DNA from 2 places in the Micromonospora sp. R77 genome. Region 1 is predicted to be linked to the other one. Evidence: riboswitches for the same ligand, from Rfam matches in the RefSeq annotation. Region 1 holds a riboswitch; the other holds the start of a gene.
What was found. A riboswitch is a leader RNA that binds a small molecule or an ion and turns the genes downstream of it on or off. The one in region 1 is predicted to bind cyclic di-AMP.
Positions count from the first base shown of each region.

Region 1 (3,688 bases):
GACCGCCGAGACCTCGCCCAGCCACGCCCGCTGCGGCGTCAGCTTCGCCCGCGTAATCACCTGCTTGGACAGGTCGCCGTCTGAGATGTACGGCAAGCCGGCCTCGTGTGCCTGCTGCCGTGCGCGCAGCCCGTCGTTGAACACCACCCGTGCGCACCCGAACGCCCGAGCCAGTGCGATCTGCTGGCCGGGCGTCGGGTAGACGCGGTAGCGGTAACGGAGCTGCACAAACAGCACCGTACCATCTTGGTTTATGGCAGAGCTCGAAGGCATCCGCACCGGCAGGCACTGTGTTTTCGCAATGCACGTCCACTTGGTCTTCGTGACAAAGTACCGCCACAAGGTGTTTACCGACCCGCACCTGTCCCGCATGGAGACGATCATGCGGGACGTGTGCCGTGACTTCGAAGCCGAACTCATCGAGTTCAACGGCGACAACGACCACGTCCACCTACTGGTCAACTACCCACCCAAGATGGCCGTGGCCCGGCTGGTCAACTCGCTCAAAGGCGTGTCCTCGCGCCGCCTACGACAGGAGTTCCCCGACCTCGCGCCCCACTACTACCGGGACACCAAACTGTGGTCAGGCTCGTACTTCGCCGGATCCATCGACGGGCCACCGCCGAGCGTCCTGAAGCAGTACATCGAACAGCAGAACCGTCGAGCTTAAGACACTGCTCGAGCCTTGACGGCCCTCCCAACGCGGGCCTTCACCCCCGGCCAGAAGGCCGGAGCACTGGCCCGCATTCCGGTAGCGCACCAGGCACATCAGGCAGCGCAGGTTGCAGGCCGAGGTGATCTCCAACTGGAGGTGCGTCGGCAGCGGCGGGTCCTCGACGACGGACGACATGCTCCCGGATGCCCCGGTCCGGCCCGGACAAACCCTTTCGTCCGGTCCGACCGGACGGCACTCACCGGGCCGGACGGCCGAACGCCCGGCCGGTGACCCGGCCGGGCGTTCGCGGTCGATCCGTACCCGGGCGGACCCGGTGCGCGGTCGCGGGGATCAGCGCAGCCGGAGCTGCTGACCCGGGAAGATCAGACCCGGGTCGGCGCCGACCACGCGCTTGTTGCGCTCGTACAGGGCGTGCCAGCCACCGGCGAGGTCCTTCGCGTCGGCGATCATCGACAGCGTGTCGCCCGGCTTCACCACGTACGCGCCGGCGGCGCCGCCCGTGGCCGGCGCGGTACGCCGGTAGCTGCGGGTGGCGGGCTGCTCGCTGCGCGAGGAGCGCTCCTCCGCCTTCGCCTTGTGCCCGGAGTCCGAACGGGACTTCGTGCCGGAGTCCTTCTTCGACTTCGAGCCCGAGTCCTTGGTGGCGTAGTGCTTGGTGGAGCCGCCCTTCTTGCCGCAGACCGGCCAGGCGCCGATGCCCTGCCCGTCGAGGACCTTCTCGGCCACGGCGATCTGCTCGCCGCGGCTGGCCAGGTCGGCGCGGCTGGCGTACTTCTGGCCGCCGTAGCCGTTCCAGGTGCTCTTGCTGAACTGCAGGCCGCCGTAGTAGCCGTTGCCGGTGTTGATGTGCCAGTTGCCGCCGGACTCGCACTGGGCGACGGCGTCCCAGTTGACGCTGGCCGCGCTGGCCGGCGCGACCGGGCCGAGGATCGCGGCGGCCCCGGTGGCGGCGCCGACGACGAGCGCGCCGACCGCGACCCGACGGGCGTCGGTCCGGCGGTGGCGTCCGATGTGTGCAGTAGCCATGTGTGGTTTCCTCCACGCCGACGAGGTGAGCTGTCGGGTTCGGGCCGAGGAGCCCGGCCGCCGGTCGGCGGCTTCACCCCGAGGTGTCGAGCACCGAGGAACGTGTGGGTCCCCCGCTCCCGCCTGAGGTCCAGGTACCTCCGGACCGGCGGCGGGATTAGGCGTTGCCGGTCCGTGGTGTCCGCGATCGCGAACACATACGACGTTAGGAACGGTTTCGGGCGATCGCCCACTTCTTGTGAAGTTCTTCACCCGGCCGAGCGACGGCACGAGTTTTCGAGTTGCGGGGTGCGGAAACGTGCCTTACAAGCTCCCGGTCGGACAGTCCACGGGCGTGGTCAGTAGGTCAGGCCGAAGCCCTGGGGAAAGAGCGGCAGCTGACCGTCGCCGGCGTTGATGGGCTGCTGGCTGACCGAGTTCATCCAGGTCATCGGCAGTTTGCCGGTCGGCGCGGCGCCGAAGAGCACGTCCGCCACCCCGGCACCCTCGGTGCCGGGCAACCAGGACGCCAGCAGCGCGTCCCAGCGGGGCAGCTCGGTGGCGATGTCCAGCGGACGGCCGGACACCAGCACCACGATCACCGGCACGCCCGCGTTGCGCAGCGTCGAGATGGTCCGCAGGTCGTCCCGGTCCAGGCTCATGCTGCCGGTCCGGTCGCCCTGCCCCTCGGCGTACGGCGTCTCGCCGACCACCGCGATCGCGGCCCGGTAGCTGCGGTCGATGCCGGTGCCGCGCTGGTTGTAGGTGACGGTCGTGGTCGGACCGACCGCCGCGCGGATGCCCTGCAGGATGGTGGTGCCGGGGGTGATCGCGCCGGACGAGCCCTGCCAGGAGATGGTCCAGCCGCCGCTGGAGTTGCCGATGTTGTCGGCGTTCTTGCCGGCCACGAGGATCTTGTTGTTGTCCCGGGCCAGCGGCAGCACGCCGCCGGAGTTCTTCAGCAGCACCTGGGACTCGCGGACGGCCTGCCGGGCCAACGCCCGGTGGGCGGCGTTACCCACCGTCGGGGTCCAGCTCCGGTCGGTGTACGGCCGCTCGAAGAGGCCCAGCTCGAACTTCTTGGTGAGGATGCGCCGGTTCGCGTCGTCGATCCGGCTCAGCGGGACGTGGCCGTTCTGCACCTCGGCGCGGAGCGTGCTGAGGAAGGTCTTCCAGGCGGTCGGCACCATCACCATGTCGATGCCGGCGTTGATCGCGGCGGTGACCTCGGCGGCGGTGAAGCCGGCAGCGCCGTCGATCTGGTCGATGCCGTTCCAGTCCGAGACGACGAAGCCGGAGAAGCCGAGTTCGCCCTTGAGGACGGTGGTGATCAGGTACTGGTTGCCGTGCATCTTCACGCCGTTCCAGCTGCTGTAGGAGATCATCACCGAGCCGACCCCGCGCTGGACGGCGGCCTGGAACGGCGGCAGGTGGACGGCGCGCAGGTCGGCCTCGCTGAGCCGGGTGTCGCCCTGGTCGACGCCGCCGGTGGTGCCACCGTCGCCGACGTAGTGCTTGGCGGTGGCCAGTACCGAGGTGGGTCCGCCGAGGGTGCTGCCCTGCAGGCCGGTGACCAGGGTGGACATGCTCGACGGCAGGTCCGGGGTCTCGCCGAACGACTCGTAGGTGCGGCCCCACCGGTCGTTGCGGGCCACGCAGAGGCAGGGGGCGAAGTCCCAGTCGACGCCGGTGCCGCTGACCTCCTCGGCCACCGCCTGCCCGATCTGCTGCACCAGGGCCGGGTCGCGGGTCGCGCCGAGGCCGATGTTGTGCGGGAAGATCGTCGCGCCGTGGACGTTGTTGTGCCCGTGCACCGCGTCCACCCCGTAGATCATCGGGATGGCCAGCGGGGTGGCGAGGGCGGCCCGCTGGAAGCCGTCGTACATGTCGGCCCAGCCGGTGGCGGTGTTGGGCGTGGGCGCGGAGCCGCCGCCGGAGAGCAGCGAGCCGAGCCGGTAGGTGGTGAGGTCGGCGGCGGTGACCGAGCCGCGCTCGGCCTGGGTCATC
Region 1 is NZ_JALDST010000001.1:5,784,231-5,787,918, reverse strand. It holds gene MRQ36_RS26825 (transposase) at 1-237, opposite strand, end outside; gene tnpA (IS200/IS605 family transposase) at 254-670, shown strand; gene MRQ36_RS26815 (transglycosylase family protein) at 1,007-1,702, opposite strand; cyclic di-AMP (ydaO/yuaA leader) riboswitch at 1,703-1,876, opposite strand; gene MRQ36_RS26810 (glycoside hydrolase family 3 N-terminal domain-containing protein) at 2,041-3,688, opposite strand, start outside.

Region 2 (3,688 bases), 2.5 Mb from region 1:
GACCACCGGACGGCGGTCGCCGACGGGCAGCACCCGTTCGCGGTGATCGTCGGGTGCTCGGACTCCCGGCTCGCCGCCGAGATCATTTTCGACCGTGGCCTCGGTGACCTCTTCGTGGTCCGGACGGCCGGCCACACGGTCGGCCCCGAGGTGCTCGGCAGCGTCGAGTACGCGGTGACCGTGCTCGGCACCCCGCTGATCGTGGTGCTCGGCCACGACTCGTGCGGCGCCGTGCAGGCCGCCAGGGACGTGGCGACCACCGGCACGCCGCCGGCCGGCCACCTCGGGGCGGTGGTCGACGCCGTCGTGCCGAGCCTGCAGCGGGCCGCCGAGCAGGGCGTCACCACCATCGACGGGATCGTCGACATCCACATCGCGCAGACCGTCGAGGCGCTGCTGGCGAACTCCACCGTGCTGGCCGAGCGGGTCACCGCCGGGCGGTGCGCGGTGGTCGGCATGTCGTACCGGCTGAGCGCCGGCGAGGTGCGCACGGTGACCACCGTGCCGGCGGGCGAGCAGACCGCGACGGACCGGACCGCTCCCGCCGTCACCGGCTGAGCGCCCTCGGACCAGAACGAAGGGGCCGCCCCGCGTGATCGCGGGGACGGCCCCTTCGTCGTACGTCGCCGGCTCAGAGCAACGACATGTGTACGTGGTCGGTGTGGTTGGACGGGCCGCTGTAGGACTTCCACCCCGTCGCCGGGAACCAGATCTGCCGGTTCCAGATCACGTAGTAGATGCCGAGCCGGTCGGCGTTGCGAATCAGGAAGGCGGCGAGGTTGTTGCCGTACCGGCGGGTGTCGTTGTTGTGCCAGGGGGAGAAGCCGCTGTTCTGCAACGACCAGTCGCAGGCCCGGCCCTTCGGGTGCTCCCACGGCCCACCCGGCCGGTAGCAGCCGACGAAGCGGTTGAAGCCGGCCCGCTTGACCTCCTTGTACGCGTGCAGCGTGCGCGGGGTGATGCAGCCGGAGGTGGTCGGATCGTTCTCGCTGCACGACTCCGGACGCCAGTCACCGTCGGAGCCGCGACCGGGGGCGACCCGGGCGACCGGGGAGGTGGCCGAGACCAGACCACCGGTGAAGCCCAGCCCGCCGACCAGGGCGAGCGACTTCTCCGCCTCGTTCTTCTTGCGGGCCATCTCGTTGGTCAGCTTCGCCTGCTCGCGTACCTCGGCCTCGACCGCCAGCCGGGCCTGCTCGGCGCGGTTGCGCACCGCACTGACGTCGGCGAGCTTCTGCTCGTTGACCATGTTCAGCTCGTCCAGCGCGGCGGCCCGCTTCACGAACGAGTCCGGCGCGTTGCTCTCCAGCAGCATGGCCATCGCGCCGATCCGGCCGGTCCGGTACGACTGCGCGGCGATCTGCGCCACCTGGGGCTTCAGGGCCTCCAGCTCGTCCTTGGCCCGGCGTTCCTCGGCGGCGAGCTGGCGCTGCCGCTCCTCGGACTTGGCCAGCTTCGCCTTCGCCTGGATGTAGCCCCGGTTGGCCGCGTCGATCACGTCGGTGATCAGCGCCGGCTCGTCGTCCTCCTCGTGCCCCGAGGGGGCGGGGGTGGTCGGGGCGGCCGTCGCCGGGGTGGGGCCGGCCACGACAGCGAAGGCGGCGAGCACGGCCACCACGGGTGTCAACCAGCGGCGCAGGGGTGCCGTCACAGTGTTCCCTTCCGTCGACCGCCGACCGGGTTAGCTGACGGGTTCGGGACGGAAGTGGCCCCTACCGCTCGCGCGGATTCACCCCATGTACCTGGTTCCCCGGTTCGCCGTGCGGCGATTGGGCGGCGGCACCGCAGGCGCCGGTGCGCGCCTTCGGCGGTGACCGGCAGCGAGGTTACCCGAGAGCACTCCCGGGCAGCTACGTCCTGAAGCCCACCAAACGCGGTATTTCGCTGCGACCCAGCGTGACCAGCATCGCGTTTAACACCGGCCGTCACGCTGCGCAGTGTCACCATCCGACCTCCGTACTCCTCGGGGCGTCCGGCCACCCGACGCGGCGGCGGGCGGCATGGTGAAGGCATGACGGAGCACGGGCAGGCGACCGGTCACGCCGGGTACTCGACCGGCCACGCCGGGCAGGCGGGTGGCCACGGCGGGGCGGGCGGGCACGACAAGCACGCCGGGCACGACCCGGAGATGTTCCGGAGACGCTTCTGGCTCTGCCTGGTGCTGACCGTGCCGGTGGTGCTGACCAGCCACATGGTGATGGACTGGTTCGGCTACTCGCTGGAGTTCCCTGGCCGGTCGTTGGTCGGGCCGGTGCTCGGCTCGGTGGTGTTCTGGTGGGGCGGCTGGCCGTTCCTGGTCGGGGCGGTCCGCGAGGTGCGGGACCGCGCCCCGGGGATGATGCTGCTGATCGGGATGGCCATCACCGTCGCGTACGGTGCGTCGCTGGCCACCAGCCTGGGCGCGTTCGACCTGGACTTCTGGTGGGAGCTGGCGGCCCTGGTGACCATCATGCTGCTCGGCCACTGGCAGGAGATGAAGGCCGTCGGGCAGGCCCGGGGGGCGCTGGCCGCGTTGGCCGCGCTGCTGCCCGACGACGCCGAGCGGGTACGGCCCGACGGGGGCACCGAACGGGTGCCGATCGCGCAGCTGCGGCTCGACGACGTGGTGCTGGTCCGCCCCGGCGGCCGGGTGCCGGCCGACGGACGGATCGTCGACGGCGGCGCCGAGCTGGACGAATCCATGATCACCGGGGAGTCCCGTCCGGTTGCCCGGTCGGTCGGGGATCGGGTGGTGGCGGGCACCGTCGCCACCGACTCGGCGATCCGGGTCCGGGTGGAGGCGCTCGGCGAGGAGACCACGCTGGCCGGGATCCAGCGGCTGGTCGCCCAGGCGCAGCAGGCCGGCGGACGGGCGCAGGTGCTCGCCGACCGCTTCGCGGCGTGGCTGTTCTATGTCGCCGTCGGCACCGCCGTGGTCACCGTGCTGGTCTGGAGCCTGCTCGGCAACGTCGGCGAGGCGGTGGTGCGGACGGTGAGCGTGCTGGTGATCGCCTGCCCGCACGCGCTCGGCCTCGCCATCCCGCTGGTGATCGCCCTCTCCACCGCCCTGGCGGCCCGCTCCGGCATCCTGGTCCGCGACCGGCTGGCCCTGGAGCGGATGCGCCTGGTCGACGCGGTGCTCTTCGACAAGACCGGCACGCTGACCCGGGGCCGGCACGTCGTCACCGAGGTGGCCGGGACGGCCGGTGTGGCCGGGCCGGAGGTGGTGCGGCTGGCCGCCGGGGTGGAGGCGGACAGCGAGCACCCGCTCGCCCGGGCGATTGTCGCCGCCGCCGGGTCGGCCGGCGGGCCGGCCCGGGCGAGCGAGCGGCTTCCGGTCGCTGCCGGGCCGCGGCGTGCAGGCCACCGTCGAGGGCGCCGAGTACGCCGTCGGTGGCCCGGCCCTCCTGCGCGAGCTGGGCGTACGACTGCCGGACGACCTCGCCCGGGTCACCGGGCGCTGGGCGGAGCGGGGGTCGGCCGTGCTGCACCTGGTCCGCCTGCCGGACACCGTGCTGGGCGCGCTCGCCCTCGCCGACGAGGTACGCCCCGAGGCCCGGGAGGCGATCGCCGAGCTGCGGGCGCAGGGCGTCCGGACCATCGCCATGATCACCGGTGACGCCCGGCCGGTCGCCGAGGCGGTCGCCGCCGACCTGGGCTTCCGGCCCGGCGTCGACGAGGTCTTCGCCGAGGTCCTGCCCGCCGACAA
Region 2 is NZ_JALDST010000001.1:3,326,171-3,329,858, forward strand. It holds gene MRQ36_RS15590 (carbonic anhydrase) at 1-558, shown strand, start outside; gene MRQ36_RS15595 (hypothetical protein) at 632-1,651, opposite strand; cyclic di-AMP (ydaO/yuaA leader) riboswitch at 1,656-1,786, opposite strand; partial or broken gene MRQ36_RS34450 (HAD-IC family P-type ATPase) at 2,474-3,244, shown strand; gene MRQ36_RS34455 (HAD-IC family P-type ATPase) at 3,336-3,688, shown strand, end outside.
Region 2: another riboswitch for cyclic di-AMP. It lies ahead of MRQ36_RS15595 (hypothetical protein); the one in region 1 lies ahead of MRQ36_RS26815 (transglycosylase family protein).